Regions from separate parts of the Pseudodesulfovibrio aespoeensis Aspo-2 genome, predicted to be linked through region 2. Evidence: riboswitches for the same ligand, from Rfam matches in the RefSeq annotation. Region 2 holds a riboswitch; each other region holds the start of a gene.
The links. A riboswitch is a leader RNA that binds a small molecule or an ion and turns the genes downstream of it on or off. The one in region 2 is predicted to bind cobalamin.

Region 1 (7,392 bases), 1.7 Mb from region 2:
AGTTCGAGCAGGTCTCGGCCATTGACAAGAAGGATGTCCTGGCCCTGTACAATCTCGGCTGGGCCAACCACCGCCTGGGTGATCTCAAGAAGGCCGAACAGGCGTATCGTCAGTGCCTCAAGGCTGACCCCGGCCATGTCTACGCCCTGATGCGGCTTGGTTCCATCAGCGAGCAGGCAGGGCATCTCAAGAAGGCGGCCAACCATTACAAAAAAGCCGCTGCCCAGCCCGGCGGCGAGCGCATGGTGCTCAGGCCGCTGGCCCGCATCGCCTACAGGCAGGGCGACATCGACGCCACCCGCGAATACCTGCATCTCGCCCTCAATGCCGACCACAACGATCATCAGGCCATGCACATGCTGGCCCGGCTCTACCTCGACCAGGGGGAGGACCCCCAGATCGCCGAGGTGCTGGCCCGGCAGTCGTCGGCCCTGTCGCCGGACAAGGACGTGTATTGGGAGACGCTTGTGGAGGCCCTTGAGGCCCAGGGCAAGGTTGAAGAAGCGGTGAAGGTGGCGGCGCGGGCCGGGTAGATATTTGGGATTTGACTGGGTTTGGGAGGAGGGTTCCCCCTGCGCCATTGGGTGCGCGGGGGGATTCTTTTTTTTGGGTATGTTTTTACTTGCCCGTGCTCCCTGATTCGGTGCTGCCGCTCGCGATTTCAACGATTTTGTCGAGGGCCTTGCCACGATCCTGGGCGAGTTTTTTCCACTTGCGTTTCTCGTTTTTGAGGGCCTCGATGGTGTGCAGCAGGTTCTGGATGGTCTGGGCGGGGTAGCCGTGCGTTGCACGGCTCCCCCGACGAATTTCCTCGTCATTATGCTGCCGAATGGCAACGATCTGATTGGCGTCCAATATCATCTGACGGATGTCCTCAAAAGGGTCAGGCGGTGCAGAATGTCTCCTGGGAGAATTCCACCCGGTCCTTGTATTCTTCCTGTTTGCCCTTGTTCCAGCGGCCCACGGGTCTATAGTAGCCCACCACGCGGGTGTAGACTTCGGTGTCCCTGTCGCAGGTCGGGCAGGTGAAGTGCTCGCCGTAGATATACCCGTGGTCGTCGCATACCGAGAAGGTCGGGGTGACCGAGATGTATGGAATCTTGGTCTTGCTCATGGCCTTGAGCAGGAAGTTCTTGACGCTTTCCTCATCGGGTGCGGCCTCGCCCAGGAAGGTGTGGAAGACAGTTCCTCCGTTGTAGAGGGGCTGCAGTTCGTTCTGGTGCTCCAGGGCGAAGAAGACATCCTGGCTGGCTCCCACGGGCAGCAGGGTCGAGTTGGTGTAGTATGGCACCTCGCCGCCCGAGGTGTGGATGTCGGCGTAGAGCTCCCTGTCGATCTTGGCCAGCCGGTAGCATGTTCCTTCGCCCGGCGTGGCTTCCAGGTTGTACAGGTTTCCGGTCTCTTCCTGAAACCTGACCACCAGCCTGCGCAGATGGTTGAGGGTGCGCTGCATGAGGCTCAGGCCCGAAGGCGTCTCCATCCCTTTGCCAAGCAGGTTGACGCAGGCCTCGTGCCCGCCGATGAGGCCGATGGTGGAGAAGTGCCCCTTGAAGCCGTTCTTCAGGTAGCGGCGGGAGTAGGGAAACATCCCGGCCTCAAGATTTTTCTCCACGATCTTGCGCTTGAATTCCAGGGACTCCATGGCCAGCTCCGCGTATTCGGAAAGCAGCTCAAAGAAGTCCTCCTCGTTGTGGGCCAGGTAGGCGAGCTTGGGCAGGTTCAGGGTGACCACGCCGACAGAGCCGGTCAGATCGCCCGCGCCGAAAAGGCCGCCGGTCTTCTTGCGGATTTCCCGAAGATCCATCTGGAGTCGGCAGCACATGGAGCGCACGTCCTCGGGGTTGAGGTCGGAATTGATGAAGTTCTGGAAATAGGGTGCGCCATATTTGGCGGTCATCTTGAGCAGCAGCTTGCCGACTTCCGACTCCCAGGGAAAATCCTTGGTCACGTTGTATGTCGGGATGGGGAAGGAGAAGATGCGGCCAGCAGCGTCACCTTCGAGCATGACTTCAAGAAAGGCCCGGTTGATCAGAGCCATTTCAAGGGCATACTCGCCGTAGGTCGAATCCAGCAGCTTGCCGCCGAGGATGACGGCCTCGCCTGCGATGTGGGCCGGGGGCACGACGTCAAAGGTGAAGTTGGTGAACGGGCTCTGCCCGCCCCAGCGCGAGGTGGCGTTCAGGTTGAACAGCAGCTTTTGCACCTGCTGCTTGACCGCTGCATAGTCCAGCCCGTCGTGCCGGACAAAGGGCGCGAGATAGGTGTCCACATTGTTGAATGCCTGGGCGCCCGCCCATTCGTTTTGCAGGGTGCCCAGGAAATTGACGATCTGTCCGCACGCGGCATCGAAATGCTTGGCCGGGGTGGACGAGCAGCGATCGCGCAGGTTGAACCCTTCAAGCAGCAGATCGCGCAGGCTCCAGCCCGAGCAATATCCCGCCAGCCCAAAGGACAGGTCGTGAATGTGAAAGTACCCGTGGTTGTGGGCCATGCGCACTTCCTCGGGATACTTCTCCAGAACGTAGCGGGCCTGCACCGAGCCTGCCATGTGCAGAATCAGCCCCTGGAAGGAGTGGACCATGTTCGAGTTTTCGCTGACACGCCAGTCGAGATTGTCGAGGTAGCTCTCGGTGACGCCCACGATATCCATGAATGATTGGTCCTGGGTGCGCAGTTCGCGCCGCTTTTCCCGGTAGAGGATGTACCGTTCGGCCACCTTGTACAGGCGCGCTTCCATGAGCACCTGCTGCACCATGTCCTGGACCTGCTCCTGCTCCGGGGTGTCCATGTCCGCGAGCTTGGCCTCGACCTTTCCGGCGAGCCTGTCGGCCAGCATCGGATCCTTGATGCCGCTTCCCTTGAGCGCCTTGAAGATGGCGACCCCTATGCGTTTGGTGGACCAGGTCTCGATGCGCCCGTCGCGTTTGATGATTTGAGTCGGCATGATCGTCTCTTGGCAGACAGGGCAACGGGGCAACCGGTCGTCCTTCCGATGCGCGTGGGGCATGGGTGTCTGCATGGTCGCCCTTGACGGCGGGACAGCGGCGGAACCGCAGTCGCCGGGCGACGTTGGGATGGAGTGTTTTCACAGTCCGGATGCGGGGTCCGCGCACCACATCAGGAGAGGAATAGCTTCAGGCCGGTCTTCTGGCTCTCCCCACCCGGTTCCGCCTTCCCACCCCAGTGGGGCAGTGGCGTGTTGGAAACGGGCGCATAGGGGGATCACAGCGGCGGGACCGCTCCGGTTTTGCACCGGATTCCCGATTATGGCCTTGCGGCCACCTGAAGAACATCGTGACAAGAGAAAATCTAGACCATGCTTCCGGAGAGCGCAAGCGGGTTGTCTCTGTTTTTTTGAAATCCGTGAATGTGTCGTGATTGGCAGGGTGGGATTTTCTTGATGGTGTGGATGAATGACGGCGGGGGAAATGCGTCGGCAACCAAGCCGTCATTCCCCGCGAATCACATCGCCCACCGCCATTTTCTGGCTGAGGAAATCCACCATGGCGAATCGCGGGGCAAAGACCGGTTCGCGGTCAACCAAGTCGGTTCATTGCAGCAGGAAGGCGAGGATCTCGCAGGCGAGAAGGCTGTTGGCCGCCTGACCGCCAGTGGCCGTGGTGGGAATGATGTCGGAGGCGCATCCTTCGGCGAGGCGCTTCGTGGCCGGACCGTTGAAGGAGTTGCCGAGAAACGATGGCAAAAACCCCGGCCATTGGCGGGACAAAGGCGTATGGGAAAGAGTGCTGGAAACCTTGATAGATGAGCCAGGTTATGCTTGGCTGATGATCGATGCCAGCCAGTGCATTTGGCTTTTACCGCCGGAGGCATTCCAACACGCCTGCCTTGTGGAAGGCGGCGGCGACGATGGCTTGGGCTTCCTGTTGTATGGTGCGCAGGTGGTCGGTGTTTATGAAGGATTCCGCGTATATCTTGTAGATGTTTTCAGTGCCTGAGGGTCGGGCGGCGAACCAGCCGTTTTCGGTGGTGACTTTGAGCCCGCCGATGGGGGCGTTGTTTCCGGGTGCGCGGGTGAGTTTGGCGCGGATGGGTTCTCCGGCGAGGGTGTCGGCTGTGACCATATCCGGGGAGAGGCAGCAGAAGGCGGCTTTTTGTGCGGGCGAGGCAGGGGCGTCCATGCGTTGGTAGATGGGCGCGCCGTGTTCGGCTTCAAGGTCGCGGTAGAGTTCGCCGGGATCGCGTCCGGTGCTGGCGGTGATTTCCGCAGCGAGCAGGTCCATGATGATGCCGTCCTTGTCGGTGGTCCAGACGGTGCCGTTGCGGCGCAGGAAGCTGGCCCCGGCTGATTCCTCGCCGCCGAAGCCGCAGGAGCCGTCGAGGAGGCCCTCGACGAACCATTTGAAGCCGACGGGCACCTCGTGCAGTCGGCGGCCCAGTGTGGCGGCCACGCGGTCGATCATGGAGCTTGAGACCAGGGTTTTGCCCACAGCGGCCTGGGCGGGCCAGTCGGGCCGGTGGGTAAAGAGGTACTGGATGGCCACGGCCAGATAGTGGTTGGGGTTGAGCAGGCCGGAGCTTTTGGTGACGATGCCGTGGCGGTCGTAGTCCGGGTCGTTGCCAAAGGCGATGTCGTAGTCGTCCTTGTGGCGGATGAGCGAGGTCATGGCCCATGGCGACGAGCAGTCCATGCGGATCTTGCCGTCCCAGTCCACGGTCATGAAGGCGAAGGAGGGATCCACGACCGGGTTGGTGATAGTCAGGTCAAGATCGTACATGTCGGCCATGGGTTCCCAGTAGGCGATGCCCGAGCCGCCCATGGGGTCCACGCCGATCTTGAGGCGGGCGTTGCGGATGATGTCGAGATCGACCACGTTGCGCAGGTCGGTGATGTAGGGGGTGATGTAGTCGTGGTGCTCCACGACGGGGTCTTTCAGGGCGCGGGCGTAGGGGATGCGGTTGACGCCCCTGAGCCCGTTTTTGAGCAGTTCGTTGGCCCGATCCTGGATGGCCCTGGTGGTTCCGGTGTCTGCCGGGCCGCCCTCGGGCGGGTTGTATTTGTAGCCGCCGTCGCGCGGCGGGTTGTGGGACGGGGTGATGACCACGCCGTCGGCCAGTCCGCTGGTGCGCCCTTTGTTCCAGGTGAGGATGGCGTGGGAGACCACCGGGGTGGGGGTGTAGCCCAGGCCGCGCTGGATGCGTACCCTGACCCTGTTGGCGGCGAACACTTCGAGCGCGGTGGCCAGGGCGGGCTCGCTCAGGGCGTGGGTGTCCATGCCCAGATGGAGCGGGCCGTCGATGCCCTGGGCTGCGCGGTGTTCGCACACGGCCTGGGTCACGGCCAGGATGTGGTCCTCGTTGAAACTGCCGTCGAGCGACGAGCCGCGATGCCCTGAGGTGCCGAAGCTGACTTTGCAGGCCGGGTCCGCCGGGTCGGGCCTGGTCTGGTAGTAGGCGGCCACCAGCCGGGGGATGTTGACGAGGATGTCCCTGGGCGCCGGTCGCCCGGCCAGTTCGTGCAGCGGCATGAGCTCTCTCCTTCTTTGGTCTGCTCCGGCGGTTGACCGGAATCCACGCATGCCATCCCATAGCACCAATCCGCTGGGTCTGTCATGATCCCGTGTGATAAAATGATAAAGATAACCATTTCTGGATGAAAATTTATAAAAGGGTTGTTTTGCCGGAGATGGCATTGGCATATGGTGTTGTCTGAAGCTTGCACGCGTGTGCTGATTGATTGGTCATTCAGGCTCGGGGAGGCGTGTTCAAGCGTGTTGGCAGGGAGTCGGAGTTGGCCGCTCCCGCCAAGTGTTCGTGAATGAGCAAAGGAGTATTCCCGATGTTGCAAATCGTGACCGGAAAATTGTCCAGAGCGGTACTTCTCCCGGTTATCGCTTCAATTGTTCTGGGGGTGGCCTCGTTGGTCTGGTATGTCAAAACATCATCCTATGAAATGACCCTTGCGAGCGAGACCAGGGGGGCGGCGACCCAGGCCGCAAGCGTGGTAGCGGCTCTCAATCTGTTTGTTGACGACACGCTGGCCGCGACCAGAGCCATGGCCGACCGGCGGGTCATGGCGGAGGTCCTGGCCTCTGATACGGACCCGGCCATCGTGGACCTGGCAGACTCGGCCCTCAAGAACTACGTGGACAGCAACCCCAACTTGTATGGAGCCATGGTCTTTGACGGCAGGGGCCGTTCTCTGGCCGGGGCCATGGCCGACGGCGCGTCCTTGGCCGGGATCGACGTCTCGGACAGGGAATACGTCAGGGGTGTGCTTTCAGGCGAGCCTTCGCATGTCTCGCGCACCGTGTTCAAATCCAAGACCGATGGCACGCTCACCTTTGCCGTCAGCGTCCCGGTGCGCGACGGTGGGGGCAGGATTGTGGGCGGAGTGGCCCTGTTCTCGGCATGGGATGCTTTTGGCAGGGACTTTATCGATCCGGTTGCCATTGGAAACGAGGGGTATGGCTTCATTTTCGACGGTTCGGGCCGTTTCATCTATCACCCCAGGGAGCGCTCCGTCATTCTACAGGATTACAGCGGACACGAGTTTGTGCGCGATGCCATGAACCGCAGGAACGGCGAGATGGTGTACGATTGGGAGGGCCGCGCCAAGGTCATGGCCTTCCGGACAGAGCCGGACACGGGCTGGATCGTGGGCATGTCCGCCTACGAGTCGGATCTTGCAGCCGGCGCGGTGCGCCAGGGGTACGTGCTCATGGGCATCGGGCTGCTCATCGCGGCAGTGGTTTCCGGGCTGGTGGCCCTGTTCATGAATCGTCTGGTGGTGGTTCCGGTGGGACATGGCATGCAGGCCTCGGAGATGATGGCCCGGGGCGACCTGACCCTTGACCTGCGCAGCGATTCGCCCAATGAACTGGGCAATCTGATACGCGCCCTTGGCGACATGATCGGGTCGCTGCGCACCGTGGTCGGCAGGGTCAAGTCCGCCGCCGAGATCGTGGCCGCCGGGAGCGAGGAGATCGCCGCGTCCGCCGAGCAGATGAGCGAGGGCACCACGGAGCAGGCCGCCAGCGTCGAGGAGATATCGGCCTCCATGGAGCAGATGGCGGCGAGTATCCGCCAGAACATGGAGGTAGCCCGGCAGACGCGCGACATCGCGGTCAAGACGGCCAGCGACGCGACCGTGGGCGGCGACGCGGTGCAGCAGACCGTGGCCGCCATGCGCGATATCGCCAGCCGCACCTCGGTCATCGAGGACATCGCCCGCCAGACCAATCTGCTGGCGCTCAACGCGGCCATCGAGGCGGCCAGGGCGGGCGAGCATGGAAAGGGGTTCGCCGTGGTCGCGGCAGAGGTGCGCAAGCTGGCCGAGCACAGCGGCGTGGCCGCGCGCGAGATCAGCGATCTGACCGGCAGCAGCCTCAAGGTGGCCGAGCAGGCCGGGACCATGCTTGAGAAGATCGTGGC
Region 2 (7,392 bases):
AAACTAGACGTTCGAGTCTTCTCTTCGGCACCAGAATGATCAAGGGTTGCGGCTAACAGGCCGCAACCCTTTTTCTTTTTTATCCGGCAACTTGCACGATTGTCTTCTTTCGGCGTGATTTGACCCCTCTGGGTCAAAGTGGTGGGTCAAAGCACCCGGAATCGTCTGTCGCCGGAGGCCAGTTTTGACATCTGTCAAGGGTTCGCAAAGGTTCTTGAGCCTTTCCCCTCCGCTTTCCAGAATGCAGTGAATGAAGTGTGCAGTCGGGCGTCGATGCCGGGCCGGGCGGTTCATGAACAAGCCGGGCCGGGCGCACAGCCCCCACCCTGCCAGGGGATGAGGGCTTGTGCAGTCAGCCGGGGTTGTCGATCACTCTGCCCGTGTTCCCTCCAGGTGCTCGGCGCGCAATTGTTTGGCCGCCGTGACCATGTTGCGCAGCGAGGCGAGGGTTTCCGGCCAGGCCCGTGTCTTCAGACCGCAGTCCGGGTTGACCCAGAGGCGGTCTGCCGGGACAACGCGCAACGCCTTGCGCAGGAGTTGGAGAATCTCCTCGGCATCGGGTATGCGCGGGCTGTGGATGTCGTAGATGCCCGGTCCAATCCGGGCCGGGAACCGGCTGGCGTCGAACGCATCAAGCAGGCGCATGCCGCTCCGGCTCGCCTCGATGCTGACGACATCGGCATCCATCCTGGCTATCCACTCCACAATGGTGTTGAACTCGCTGTAGCACATGTGCGAGTGGATCTGCGTTGCGTCGTCCACCCCGGACGAGGCGAGGCGGAAGCAGTCCACCGCCCACCGGAGGTACTGCCCGCGCTCGGATTCGCGCAGGGGCATGCCCTCGCGCAGGGCGGCCTCGTCGATCTGGATGATGCTGATTCCGGCGGCTTCGAGGTCGCGGACCTCGTCGCGCACGGCCAGCGCGATCTGGCGGCAGACCTCGCTCCTTGGAATGTCGTCGCGGACAAAGCTCCAGCAGAGGATGGTCACGGGTCCGGTCAGCATCCCTTTCATGGGGCGGTCGGTCAGGCTCTGGGCGTAGACGGCCCAGTCCACCGTCATCGGCCCTGGCCGGGACACGTCGCCGAAGATGACCGGCGGCTTGACGCAGCGGCTGCCATAACTCTGGACCCACCCATTGCTGGTGAAGCAGAAGCCGTCGAGCTGTTGGCCGAAATACTCCACCATGTCGTTTCGTTCGGGTTCGCCGTGGACCAGGACATCGAGGTCCAGCCGCTCCTGGCGGCCCACGGTCTCCTTTATCTGTCGGCGCATCGCCTCTTGGTAGCTGGCGTCGGAGAGTTCTCCCCGCTTGTGCGCCAGCCGGGCCTGCCTGATTTCGGCGGTCTGGGGATACGAGCCGATGGTCGTGGTCGGGAAGAGGGGCAGCCCCATCCGCGCCTGCTGGGCCGTGGCCCGCGCAACGGCGGGCGAGGTGCGGGTGAGCATGGATTCGTCAATGGCCAACAAGCGTTGCGCCACAGCGGGATTGTGCACCAGGGCACTTCCGTTTCGTGCGGCCAGAACGGCTCGGTTCTCGGCGAACAGGGCTGGCGCGGCGGCGCTCCCATGCCCTTTCAGGGCAGCCACTTCGGCGCATTTCTGGACGGCAAAGGCCATCCATTGCTTGAGGGACGGATCCAGTGCGTTCTCGCTCTCGACATCCATGGGCGCATGGAGCAGCGAACAGCTGGAGGCGACCATCACCCGGTCCTCACCCAGAGCGGCGCAGGCAATGTCCACGAGCCTCGCCGACGCGTCGAGGTCTGTCCGCCAGATGTTGCGGCCATTCACCAGCCCGAGGGAAAGGTGCATGCTCTGCGGCATGACGGCAAGGGTTTCTTGGAGCTGGGCGCGTCCCCGGACGAGGTCCAGGTGCAGGGCGTCCACGGGCAGCGAGACAGCCAGGCCAAGGTTTTCCCGCAACTCCCCGAAGTAGGTCGCGAGCAGGATTTGCGAGGGGCCGCACGCCTTGGCGAGCTGCGCATAGGCATGGCGGGCGGCTTCTGCGGCCTGTGGGGGCAGGTCGAGGCACAGGGCGGGCTCGTCCAGCTGCACCCACCGGGCCTGGCCGGCCAGTTCACCGAGGATGTCGCAATAGGCCCTGGTCAATGCCTCCATATGGTCCCAGCGGCTGACGCCGCCAACCTCTCTGGCAAGGAGCAGGAAGGTGAGGGGGCCCACCAGGATCGGTCTCGGGTTGTAGCCAAGGCCAACGGCCCGATGAATGTCCCGGGCAAGCTGGCCGGACGTTCCGGTGAAGGTTGTATCCGGCCCTATCTCCGGGACAATGTAGTGGTAGTTCGAGTCGAACCATTTGGTCATGGTCATGGCAGGGACATTGGCGTCCGCGTCGCCGCGGGCCATGCGGAAATACGTGTCAAGACCGCTGCCGCCGCCGTGTCCCAGGAACCGCTCCGGGACGGCCCCGACCATGATGGCCGTGTCCAGCACATGGTCATACAGGGAATGATCCCCGACGCAGACCGAGTCCAGCCCGGCCTGGGCCTGGATCGCCCAGTGCCTTTCCTTCAGTTCCCACGCCACAGACAGAAGCCCGCTCTCGTCAAGCCTGCCCTGCCAGAAATCCTCCAAAGCCCATTTGAGTTCGCGGCCTGTTCCCATTCTGGGAAAACCAAGTACGTGCGCGTTCATGTCCACTCCATTTTACAAGGTGTCAGACAAGGAGTTTCCAGCCAGCTCCGGGCGGGTCAACGTCCGAAGCAGATGGTCCGCGACCGCAAACGGGCGCGGGCCGGAACACATCCAGGCAAGACGTCTTCTGGCTCCCGGCCCCATGCATGCCCGCACCCTTCCCCTGACGGGTGGATGCGGGCGGGTTTTGCCGGTTACAGCGGCGCGTCCGCAACGGTTTTTCACCGTTTTCCGTTTCTTGCCATATGCATATATCAAGATTAACAGATATACAGCTTCCGCGCTCTTGGCAAACGGAAATGTGGCGGGTGTCCCGACCACAGCTCCAACTTCCTGTCCACGGACTTCATCATGTAGCGGGGGGGGCGAACCTACCGGATGGCGTTGAGGACCACCGAGAGGCTCTTGAACCAGAAATCCACCTCGTCTCCCGGTTGCAGGGCCATGTCCCGTGCGCTCTGGCCGGAAACCAGGGCGCAGACTTCGGTCCCTTCTTCGAGGCGTCCGGTGATCTCCGCGATCACGGGCGAATCGAGCACGCGCAGGACTGTCCCTGGCAGGCGGTTTCGGGCGCTCCCTGACACCGTCTGTCCGGCGCGCATGACATTGACCAGCGGGGCCTTGACCGTGGCCACGATGGGAGTGCCGACCTCAAGGCGCATGGCGCGCATGCTGTCGGCGGTGATCACGGCGTGGATGGTGACGCCGGATCGGCTCTGCATGCTTACCTCGGCCATCACGGTATCGGCCAGCAGGGCTGTCACATGCCCGATGAAGGAGTTGCGGGCGCTGCTGCGCGTGCGCATGTCGGTCTGGGCGAGCCGGACGATGGCGGTCACATCCTCCTGGGTGAACTGTTGCAGGCCCGATGCGAAATCCAGCGACGACTGGCCGAGCACGGGCTTGATCACGGCCAGCGGCACGCCGCCGCGCAGCATCTCCACCACGCGGGAGTTGCGCAGCACGCGCGGGTTGGCCAGCTCCCTGGGCAGCCCGCATTCCTTGCCGCGTTCATAGCAGATCCGCCGCAGATATCCTGCATCAAGGTGAAAGAACTGCCCCCTGAGGCCGCAGGCCATGGGGCTTTCCAGTACCCGCTCCAACTCGGCGCAGAAATTCTCGGGCAGCGGCACCTCTCGCGTGCTTTCCTTCAGGCCGAGATGCACCACGCCGCGTTGCATGTCGAAGGCGGTGCGGTCATCAAGGGCCAGCACCTCGCCCAGCCGCGCCCCCGTGTGCCGGAGCAGGAGAAAAGTCAGCCCGACCCGCTCTCGCGCCCGGACGCTGTCGGGCCGTCTGGCGCTGCTTCGCCATATGGCGAAGGCGTCGGTGAGTTTTTGGAGCTGCTGCGCGTCGAGGTGATGCACGTCGTCGGCAACGCTGAACAGCTCGCGCTGGCAGTGGCGGGGGACCATTCTGGATTTTGGCATGGCGTGTCCGGGTATGGTCACGCTTTTTCCCAATTGCGTGACACGGTTGCGTTGTGTGTCGATACGTTCATATATGAGGCCAAGGTTTGCACAGGTACCGGTCAAAGTAAAGAAACCCGCAACCCGCACCCGCAATCCGCAACCCGCAACCCGCACCCCCCCGAGGAAGGACCATGAAACGGATAGCCCCATTCCTGCTTGTTCTTGCCCTTGTCCTGCCGTCGAGCGCCCTGGCCGCAGACTTGCTCATAGCCCAGGCCGCCAACTTCACGTCGATCATGCAGGATGAGATCATCCCGGCCTTTGAGAAGGCCACGGGCCTGACCGTCCAGGCCACCTATGCCTCCACCGGCAAGCTGTACGGGCAGATCGTCAACGACGCCCCCTTTGACATGCTGCTGGCCGCCGACGAGAGCCGCCCGGACAAGCTCTATGCCGACGGCCTGGCCCAAAAACCCTTTGTCTACGCCCAGGGGCAGGTGGTGTTCTGGTCGCTCGACACGAAGCTGTGCGCACAGGGATGGAAGGCTGCGTTGCAGGACCCGGCGGTGAAGAAGATCGCCATCGCCAACACGGAGACCGCGCCCTACGGCACCTCGGCCATGAAGGCCCTGCAGGCCGCCGGGATCTGGGACGCGGTGCAGCCCAGGCTCGTGTTCGGCCAGTCCATTTCCCAGGTCTTCCAGTTCGCATCCTCGGGCGCGGCTGACGTGGGCTTCATCGCCTATTCCTCGATCTTCACGGAAGAGGGCAAGAAGGGCTGCTTTGTGGTCGTGGATGAGGCACCCCCGGTAGTCCAGGCGGGTTGCATCCTCAAGAAAGCGCCCAACCCCGAGGCGGCGGCGCGTTTTGCCGAATTTCTGGCCTCGCCGGAAGTGCAGGCCATGAAGCTGAAGTACGGATACAAATAGCCCATGGATTGGACACCACTCCTCCTCTCGGCGAAGCTGGCGTTCTGGACCATGGCGCTCATCCCGGTGCTGGCCGCTCCGCTGGCGTGTGTGCTGGCGTTTGGCCGGTTCCGGGGCAAGAGCGTCCTCGACGCCATTGTCACCCTGCCCATGGTCCTGCCGCCCACGGTCCTTGGATTCGGACTGCTCGTGGTCATGGGCCCGCGCGGGCTGGCCGGGGCGGCCTGGGAAGACCTGACCGGAGGCAGGCTGGTCTTCAGTTTTGCGGGCATTCTGATCGCCTCGCTGATCTTCAACCTGCCTTTCGCGGTCCAGCCCTTGCGCGCCTCCTTCGAAAAGATGGACTCGCGTCTGCTCGAAAGCGCCGCCATTCTCGGCCTCACGCCCGTGGCGACCTTCTTTCGGATCATCCTGCCCAACTGCATCGGCGGGCTGGCTGCGGCGTCCATCCTCGTCTTTGCCCACAGCCTTGGCGAGTTCGGCGTCATCCTCATGGTCGGCGGGAGCATTCCCGGCAAGACCCAGGTGGCGTCCATCGCCATCTTCGAGGCCGTGGAGGCCATGCGTTTCAACGACGCGTTCCTGATGTCGGCGACCCTGGTCCCGGTCAGCTTCGCGGTCCTCATGATCATCAACAAAATCAACGCGAGGCGGCCATGATGCTCTGTGCTGACATGACCAAGCGGCTCAAGCACTTCGATCTTGAACTGCGCTTCTCCTGCGCGCCCGGCCAGATCACCGCCGTGGTCGGGCCGTCCGGGGCAGGGAAGACCACCATGATCCGTCTGCTGGCCGGGCTGGAGCGCCCGGACTCCGGAGCCATCACCTTTGGCGGCCAGACCTGGGCCGACCCGGACTCCGGCGTCTTTGTCCCGGCCCGCAAGCGTGGGCTGAGCCTCGTGTTTCAGGAATACACCCTGTTCCCCCATCTCAATATCCGCAAGAACGTGGCCTTTGCCGCCACGGACATGGACCGGGTTGACGCGCTCATGGACATGTTCGGCATCCGGCACCTGGCAGCCAGCAAACCCGCCGCCATCTCGGGCGGGGAGCGGCAGCGGGCGGCGTTCTGTCAGGCCCTGGCCCGCGAGCCGGTCCTGCTGCTGCTCGACGAGCCATTCTCGGCCCTGGATGTGGCCACCCGCAGGAACCTGCGAGCCCGTCTCAAGGAGTTGAAGGGAGAGCTCGACATCCCCATCCTGCATGTCACCCACGATCTGGAGGAGGCCGTTTTCCTCGGCGACACCGTCATGGCCGTGGAAAACGGACAGGTCGCGCCCGACTGGCTGCACCGGCAGTGCCTGCTCCCGCAACAATAACGCAACAGGTTGGAACGACTGCGCCTTTGTGAAGGTTTCATGCCGGTCCTGGGTCGCCGTGCGCTGAAGCCAAAGGCTATGCCCGGAATCCGCTTTCGCGATGCTTGCTGGCGATCATGTCCGCAAGGGCGTCCAGCGAGGCGTATGTCTCGGCCTTGGGCAATCCCTTGCACAGGACCGGGTCCAGCACCTCGACCTTGAGGTTGGGGATCATCCCGGCAAGGGTCTCCACGGTCTTGCCGCCCCAGCCATATGACCCGATGATGGACAGGAATTTTGCCTTGGGCCGCAGGGCGTTGGCCAGGAACGCGGCATAGGCGGCCAGCGGGTGCGGCCCGGCGAGCACTGTCGGCACGCCAAGGACGATGCTTCCGGCATCGACCAGCGACATGGCCAGCTTCCCGATGTCGGTCACGGCCAGATTGAAGAGCTCGACCCGCACCCCGCGCTCTGCCAGCGCCGCCGTGAGGTGGTCGACCATGAGCCGGGTGCTGCCGTGCATGGAGACAAAGGGCAGGGTGACGACATTGCGCGCAGACGCGGACACCCATTCCCGATAGGCGTCCATGATCCAGCCCGGCTGGCCGTAAATCTGGCCGTGGCTGGGCGCTATGGTCTGGATGTCGTACCCGGACAGCTTGTCCACATTCTTGGCGATGACGTTGCGAAAGGGCATCATGATCTCGGCGAAATAGCGCTTGGCCGACTCGTGCACCCGGCACTGGTCCGTGACGAACAGGTCGCTGCTGGCGATGTGTGACCCGAAGAAGTCGCAGCTGAAGAGAATCTTGTCCTCGGCCAGATAGGTGACCATGGTTTCCGGCCAGTGGACCCAGGGCGTGTGGATGAAGGTGAGGGTCTTGTCGCCAAGGGAGAGCGTGTCCCCGTCCGCGGCGACGATGAAGGCGTCTTCGGGGATGGGCATGAGGTCCATGAGCATGGCCTTGGCCTTGGCCGTGGCCACGACCTTGGCTCCGGGGTGGCGGGCCAGGACCATGGGGATGGAGCCCGAATGGTCCTGCTCCGCATGGTGTGAGACGATGTAGTCGATCCTGGAAACGGTGTCGATCGCGGCCA
Region 3 (7,392 bases), 330 kb from region 2:
GCCCGGCCTTGAGCAGACCGATGGCCGCCTCCAGGCTCGTCCCGGCGGCCAGGCCGCCCTGCACAGTGGGCTCACCGGGCGGGAACTCCAGCCCGATGAGCGCGGGCGGCTCGTGGAGATAGACTCCGGCCTCCTGCCGACCAATGGTCTCGGGGTTTTCCAGGACTTCAAAGAATGCAGGCAGATCAAGCCGTTTCAATTCGCGATGGAGCGGAGCCGCCGGGCCGAGCAGAAGCACACGCTCGTCGCCGCGCCTGCGGGCCTGGGCAAAATGCCTGACCACCAGTTCGGGGCCGAGGCCGCACGGGTCACCCATGGTCACGCAAAGGGTCAGCATAGTCATATCCACCTGATGTGTTTAAGGATCATGGAAGAGTTACTCCGCCCGCCAAAGTTCCCGGTCTTTACGCCGGACGCGCCAGCCGGGCCATGAAATCGGCCAGGATGCGCTCGTGATCAAAGGCGGTGCGCGGCCAGCGGCCCAAGGGAAAGACCCTGGCCAGGCTCGCGTCGTCGCCCGCCCGGAGCGCGCCGATGTCGCGCGCAAGGCCGGTGTAGACCACGCTCATGGTATGCTGCCTGGGATCGCGCGCCGGGTCGGAATACACGCCGAGCAGCCCGGTCAGGATCACGTCAAGCCCGATCTCCTCCCGGCATTCGCGCACGGCGGCCTGCTCGCAGGTCTCGCCGTAGTCCACGAACCCGCCGGGCAGCGCCCAGCCCGACGGCGGGTTGGCCCGCTCGATAAGCACCACCCCGTCATCCCCGCCGGTCAGGCCGGGTACGAAGACGACCACATCCACGGTGGGCACAGGGTTGCGGTACACGATCACGTCGCCGCTGCAATGGGGACACGGTTTTTTCAGCTCCACAGGGACACTCCTCAACGGCAAGACTCAGGCCGCGACCAGACACGGATTCACCCCGCCCTGCCACCGCCCTTGCCCCATGTTGTGGCCCAAGGGGCAGGCCAAGTCAAACCCCATCCGCACCGGTGGCCTGACCCTGGCGCGAGACACACGCCGCTGACCGGCGCATCAGAAGGATAAAGAAAGGAAGCCGCGACAGGCCCAGAGCGGCCCGCCTATTGAGGGGCGGCGATGGTGACTGAAAAGCCCTTGTCGCAGAGCTTCTTGACGGACACCGCGCCCTCGCGCAGCACTTCGAGCCGGGTGGCACCGAGCACGCGGATGACCGTGGACGGCTTGCCGCCCTTGGGCCATGGCGGATCGACGTAGACTGCGCCCGCCAGCTCGACGAGCCTGGGGGAGAGGTCTTCGGGCAGGGCCACCGGCACTTCGCCGCTCAGGTTGGCGCTGGTGGCCACGATGGGTTTGCGCAGTCGGCGCGAAAGTTCGGAGGCAAAGGGATGGCCGCTCCAGCGCACCGAGGTGTAGCCGTCCTCGTCGGACAAACAGGACGGCAGTTCGGGCAGCGCCTTGACCAGGATGGAGAGCGGGCCGGGCCAGAAGGAACTGGCAAGCTCTAGCAGAGCCGCTGGCCTGTCGTCCGTGACCAGCCCGAGCATGTCCACCCCGCCGATGATCAGCGGCAGCGGCTTGACCGCGGAGCGCCCCTTGATGTCCATGACCTTCTCGCAGGCGGCCTCGCTGGTGGCATCGCACCCCAGCGCGTAGAGCGTCTCGGTCGGATAGACGACCACGTCGCCTGCGGTCATGGCCTTGAGTAGATTCTGCACGCGTCCCTCCATTCCTTGTTCTGACCGAATGGCCTTTGCCGCCGGGCGCGGCTGCGGGGCCGGGCATGGAAACTTGGCGGAATATGTATACCTGAACGGGCTGTGTTTCAATTAAAAAAACCCGCCCGCGCCTCGCCGGGCTTATGCCCAGCGCCTGATTATCCTCAACTACATCATCCTTAACTGCATCATCCTCAACTGCATCATCCTCAACTGCATCATCCTCAAATTCATTGTCCCCGCTTCATTGTCCCCGCTGCACGGTCCGCCACTCGGCCCGCAGCGCGGCCAGCTCCTCGTCGCTGAACGAGGGGGCGTCGTAGAGGCCTGCCCGCTTCCGCTGGGTGAAGGCCTCGTAGAGGATGATGGCGGCGGCCACCGAAACATTGAGGCTCTGGACCATGCCCTGCATGGGGATGTAGACCTCGTCGGGCACCAGGGCGGCCAGTTCCGGCGAGGTGCCCCGGTGCTCGTTGCTCAGGATGATGGCCGTGGGGATGGTGAAGTCGAAGTCCATGACCGGCCTGGCCGTGGCCGAAAACCCGGTGCGCAGGATCTGCCCGCCATCATGAGCCGAACCGCCGCCCCCGACCAGATTGCCGACCATGGTCGCTGCGTCCACATGGCGGATGAGCCGTATCCACTTCATGGCCGAGCCCGAGCTCTTCTTGCCCAGGTCCGGCCACTGCGAGGTGGTGTAGTAGAGATGAACATCGGACACGCCAAAGGCGTCGCAGCTGCGCAGCACGGCGGAGACGTTGTGCGGGTCCCAGATATTGTCCATGACCAGGGTCAGGTCTTTTTGCCTTCTGGCGAGCACTTGGTCGATCCGCTGTTTTCTCTTGTCGGATATTTCGCTTTGCATGCCGGTTTGGTACCTGATCTTCATGCCGTTATGCAAGCCGCCCGCGCACACGGCGCGCATTCGGCGCACTTCGGCTTGAGGCATTATTTTTTGCAGCTATTTATTGACAAATTTTTCCATTACATAGGAAAACAATGGTGATGATTTTACATGTCTGAGAATCAGGGGACACCGATGCGAGCACTCATAGTCGAGGATGAATTCCTGAGCCGGAAGGTTCTGAAATCTTTCCTCATGACCCTCTTCGAGGTTGAGATCGTGGTCAACGGACGCGAGGCCATAGAGGCATTCAAGCTGGCCCACAGGGAAAACCAGCCCTATGGCCTCATCCTCATGGATATCATGATGCCCGAGGTGGACGGCATCGAGGCCCTCAAGCAGATCAGAAAACTGGAGGCCGACGAAGACCTGCGGCCACGGGTCAAGGTGATCATGACCACGGCGCTGGACGATCCGCAGACGGTCATGAGATCCTTCTACGACGGCGAGGCCTCGGCCTACATTGTCAAGCCCGTGGTCAAGGAAAAGCTCTACAAGGAGCTTGAGAAGCTCAATCTTCTTACCAAGTAGACAGGGAAAAGAGCATGAGCGACGACCCGATGGTCGAGGAGTTCTTCTCCGAGGTCAACGACAAGTACTATCCCCAGGTAATGGAGGGGCTGGAACTGCTCGAAGTCAGCGAGGTGGCTCAGGGCATCGAGATTCTTTCACGCCCCCTGCACACCATCAAGGGCGTGACCGGCTTCATGGTCGGATTCGAGCCAGCCTCACACTTCACCCACAAGATCGAGGATTTCCTGAAAAAGGTGCAGTCCGGAGATGTGGAGCCGACCCAGTACAACCTGACCCTGCTCTCGCGCGGGATCAACATGATCTTCCAGGTGCTCGAACAGCTCCGGGACGATGCCGTGGACGAGGAGGAACAGGAGGAAGTCCTGGCGCTCATCACCGAGGCGTCAAGCAGCGGCCCGGTGGCTGCCGCAGAGACCGGGGCAGGAGTCACAGTGGAGACACGCGACTCCGTGACCATCATCCGGGTGCGCGACCATCGCGTCCATCTGGACCGACAGTTCAAGCCCGTCATCTCGGCCATCATGGGGGTCGAGCCCGGCGACAAAATCCTGATCGACCTGACCGGCGTGCTCACCTTCGGCTCCACTGCCTGGGCCATGGTGGCCAGCATGGGTTCCACCTTCAAGATCGCGGCCTGCGGACTGAGCCCCGCCGCCAAGCAGACCTTCTACGCCTGGGGATTTGATACCACCATCGCCGTCTATCCCGACGAAGACACCTATTTCACGACCCAGTAAGGAGATTCCATGCAGGACAGCATCAGCAAGTGCATAGAAGACATCGAGAAACAGATTCTCGACGTGGCCAGCTCCGGCTCCGGTGCCGGAGAAGCGGTCAATGCGCTCGGCCTGTCCCACATGAAGCTCTCCAGCGCGAGCGTCATCACCATTCTCGACATGCTGACCGACGGCATCACCCCGGTCAACGATGATATCGTCACGGCCATGCTCGGCGTGTGCGAGGCGCAAAAGCGGTTCCTCTTCGCCGTGGGCGGCCTGCTCCACACCGACGCAACATCCCTTGGCAGGAACGCACCCAGGAGCAAGGCCATAGCCAGGCCGGACTTCGAGGACGAGGCCGAGGCGGCCAGGGCCTTCATGGACCCCGCAGCCATGGCCGAAGGGGAGCCAAAGTGCGACCTCGATGCCCAGGAGACAGGGGAGCAAGCCGACCCGGAGCAGGAGTCCGAACCGGACGTCAAATGCGACCCCAAGACCAAGGGCGGCACACCCGCAACCCAGGCCATCTCGTCCATCCGCGTGCCCACGGACCGGCTGGACCGGGTCATCGAGCTGGTGGGCAAGCTCATGGTCACCTACGCGGTCATCGCCCAGGGCGGGGCGCGCAATCTCGCCCAGATGGCCGCGTCGCTGCGCGAGCTCGACAACGTCATCAGCCGCTTGCAAAAAGAGGTGGACGCCATCCGACTGGTGCCCCTGAAACAGATTTTCATGCCCATGCACCGGCTGGTCAGGAGCCTGAGCCAGAAGATCGGCAAAAGACTCGAATTCACCGTGCAGGGCGATGACCTGGCCCTGGACAAGACCATTGTCGAGAGTCTCAACGAGCCCCTGGTGCACCTGCTGCGCAATGCGGTGGACCATGGCCTGGAGACCACCGAGGGCCGCAAGCAGGCAGGCAAGGACGAGACCGGCAACGTCATCCTCGCGGCCTGGCGCAAGGGCGACACCGCCTTTATCCAGGTGCGCGACGACGGACGCGGACTGGACCCGGACCGCATCCTGAACAAGGCCCTGGAAAAAGGACTTGCCGACCCGGACAAGCACTACGAGACAGCGGAAATCCTCCAGTTCGTGCTCCAATCGGGCTTCTCCACAGCCGAGACTATCACCGATGTCTCCGGGCGCGGCGTGGGCATGGACGCGGTGGTCAACTCCATCCGCAACACCCTTGACGGCGACATCGCCATCGAGAGCACGCTGGGCAAGGGCGCGGCCTTCACCATCTCCATCCCCCTGGACCGCTCGGCCAACGAGGGCATCGTGGAAGCCCTGGTCTGCAAGGTGGGCGGCGACACCTTCATCGTCCCCAGCCGCGACGTGGTCGAGATATACATGCCCAAGATCCACGACGTGGTGGAGCTACCCGACGGGCGCGAAACCGTGGACGTGCGCGGCGAGGTCCACTCGCTGCTGCGGCTGGCCGACCTGCTGGGGCTCACCCCGGAGGTGACCGACATCGAGATGGCCCAGGCCATCGTGGTCCGGGTGGGCGACTACAAGGCCGCCATCCTGGTGGACGAAGTCCTCAGGCAGCAACAGGTGGTCATCACCGGCTTCACCGTGCCGGTCGAGGAAATCTTCCATGTGCCCATCCTCGGCTACGGCATGATGGGCGAATCCGACGCCCTGGTCATCGACACCGAGGAAATCCTGCAATACTTCCAGGAACGGCGCGCCATGGCGCGAACATCTTGACTTGGCCACCCCTGTGGGCATAGTTAGCCAGTCTCAGGTGTCCACCAAGGATTGAAAAGGGAATCCCGTGCAAATCGGGAGCGGACCCGCCGCCGTGACGCTCTCATGAACCGTCTTCATTCATGCCACTGGGAAGGCCCGGGAAGGCGAAGACGGGAGGAGCCAGCCGGAAGACCTGCCTGAGCCCGTTTCCACGGTCTGCCTCCGATGGCACGAGGGCTTGCCATCCATAGGTATTTGAAGGGAAAAATACGGTTCCCCTTCCTCGCTGCCGCATGCGGGGAAGGGGCGTTTTCTTTTCCCGCCAACCAGCCCCTCCCGACGAGGAGGAATCATGACTCGTTCCCATTTCCACATTCCTGCCTGCATCCTGACCTACGCACTCTCCCTTGCCTTTGTCTGCCTGTTCTCTCTGCCCGCCCGGGCCGGACACGGCCACAGCGGCCCGGTCAGGCAGGCCATTGTCCTAGCCGCCTTCGGCACCTCCTACCCCGAGGCCCTCGGCTCCATCCTGAACATCAGGACGCGGGTGGAGCTGGCCAACCCCGGCATCCCGGTGCGCCTCGCCTTCACCTCAAGCACCATCCGCTCCATCTGGCACGAGCGGCGCGACGATGCGGCCTGGATCAAGGACAACCCCGGCGTGCCCGCAGAAGTGTTGTCCGTGAAAACGCCCCTGGCCACCATCGCCGACCTGCAAAACGAGGGCTTCCGCGACATCACGGTCCAGTCGCTGCATGTCTTTGCGGGCGAGGAGTTCGAGGACCTCAAAGGGCTCATGATCGCGCTCGACTCCATACGCACGGTCAAGGCCAAGTCCGCCCCCTTTGCCGCCCTCCGCCTGGGCCGTCCGGCGCTGGGCATGCCCGGCGACGCCTACCCCTACACCGACGACATCGCCGCCGGGGTCAAGGCCCTCAAGGCGGACGTGGACCGGGCCAAGACCATGCGCGCCGCCCTGATCTACATGGGCCACGGCAACGACTTCTTCTCCACCGGCATTTACGCGGAATTGCAGAAACAGATGAACGAGGCCTACGATGTGCCCGTGTTCGCGGCCTGCGTGGAGGGCTATCCCGCCTTTGACGACATCCTGGCCGGACTCAAGGCGGCCAAGGTGAAAAAAGTCCTGCTCAAGCCGCTCATGGTGGTGGCGGGCGACCACGCCTCCAACGACATGGCGGGCGACGAGGACGACGCCTGGAAGATCATCCTGACCAAGGCCGGGTACCAGGTCACCACCGACCTGACGGGCCTGGGCGCTAACGACGCCTGGGCCGACCTCTATGTGGACCATCTCAAGGACGCCATGAGCCAGTCCGGACTGCTCCGCTAGACGACCATGACCACCGCCCCCCGCCCATACCCGCGCCAAAAGGCCCGGACCGGACTGACGCTCCTGCTGCTCGCGGCAGGGCTGTGCGTCCTTGCGGTCGCGGCCACGGGCATGGGGTTCATCGCCATCACTCCGGGCGAGGTGCTCGCCATTGTCTGGGGCTGGCTGCGGGGGGCGGCGGATTCCCTGGACCCGCTCACAGCGGGCGTGGTCCTTGAGGTGCGGCTGCCGCGCATCCTGACCTCGATCTTCGTGGGCGCGGCCCTGGCCGTGGCGGGCGCGGTCTTCCAGGGGCTGCTGCTCAACCCGCTGGCCGATCCCTTCACCCTGGGAGTGTCGTCGGGCGCAGCCTTTGGCGCGGCCCTGGCCCTGCTCCTGGGGCTGACCTTCCTCGGCCCGGCCACCCTGATCCTGACGGCGTTCATCGGCGCCTGCCTGACCCTGCTGGCGGTCATCGCCATGGCCGGGCGCGACGGCGAGC

Region 1: linked by a shared signal. The riboswitch ahead of DAES_RS04855 (ribonucleoside triphosphate reductase) and the one ahead of metE (5-methyltetrahydropteroyltriglutamate--homocysteine S-methyltransferase) in region 2 are both predicted to bind cobalamin.
Region 3: linked by a shared signal. The riboswitch ahead of DAES_RS11565 (sirohydrochlorin cobaltochelatase) and the one ahead of metE (5-methyltetrahydropteroyltriglutamate--homocysteine S-methyltransferase) in region 2 are both predicted to bind cobalamin.

The regions. Positions count from the first base shown of each region.
Region 1 is NC_014844.1:1,091,325-1,098,716, forward strand. Features, by position in the region: gene DAES_RS04845 (tetratricopeptide repeat-containing diguanylate cyclase) at 1-533, shown strand, start outside; gene DAES_RS04850 (hypothetical protein) at 619-861, opposite strand; gene DAES_RS04855 (ribonucleoside triphosphate reductase) at 884-2,944, opposite strand; cobalamin riboswitch at 3,121-3,301, opposite strand; gene DAES_RS17550 (hypothetical protein) at 3,551-3,703, opposite strand; partial or broken gene DAES_RS17930 (IS5/IS1182 family transposase) at 3,714-3,801, shown strand; gene pgm (phosphoglucomutase (alpha-D-glucose-1,6-bisphosphate-dependent)) at 3,816-5,486, opposite strand; gene DAES_RS04865 (methyl-accepting chemotaxis protein) at 5,798-7,392, shown strand, end outside.
Region 2 is NC_014844.1:2,825,974-2,833,365, reverse strand. Features, by position in the region: gene metE (5-methyltetrahydropteroyltriglutamate--homocysteine S-methyltransferase) at 370-2,655, opposite strand; cobalamin riboswitch at 2,758-2,924, opposite strand; gene DAES_RS13180 (TOBE domain-containing protein) at 3,027-4,085, opposite strand; gene modA (molybdate ABC transporter substrate-binding protein) at 4,259-4,996, shown strand; gene modB (molybdate ABC transporter permease subunit) at 5,000-5,656, shown strand; gene DAES_RS13165 (ATP-binding cassette domain-containing protein) at 5,653-6,315, shown strand; gene DAES_RS13160 (FprA family A-type flavoprotein) at 6,392-7,392, opposite strand, start outside.
Region 3 is NC_014844.1:2,491,113-2,498,504, forward strand. Features, by position in the region: gene pdxA (4-hydroxythreonine-4-phosphate dehydrogenase PdxA) at 1-337, opposite strand, end outside; gene DAES_RS11535 (NUDIX domain-containing protein) at 405-872, opposite strand; gene DAES_RS11540 (L-threonylcarbamoyladenylate synthase) at 1,085-1,699, opposite strand; gene DAES_RS11545 (TrmH family RNA methyltransferase) at 1,944-2,564, opposite strand; gene DAES_RS11550 (response regulator) at 2,739-3,134, shown strand; gene DAES_RS11555 (Hpt domain-containing protein) at 3,149-3,874, shown strand; gene DAES_RS11560 (chemotaxis protein CheA) at 3,884-5,575, shown strand; cobalamin riboswitch at 5,594-5,772, shown strand; gene DAES_RS11565 (sirohydrochlorin cobaltochelatase) at 5,910-6,911, shown strand; gene DAES_RS11570 (FecCD family ABC transporter permease) at 6,918-7,392, shown strand, end outside.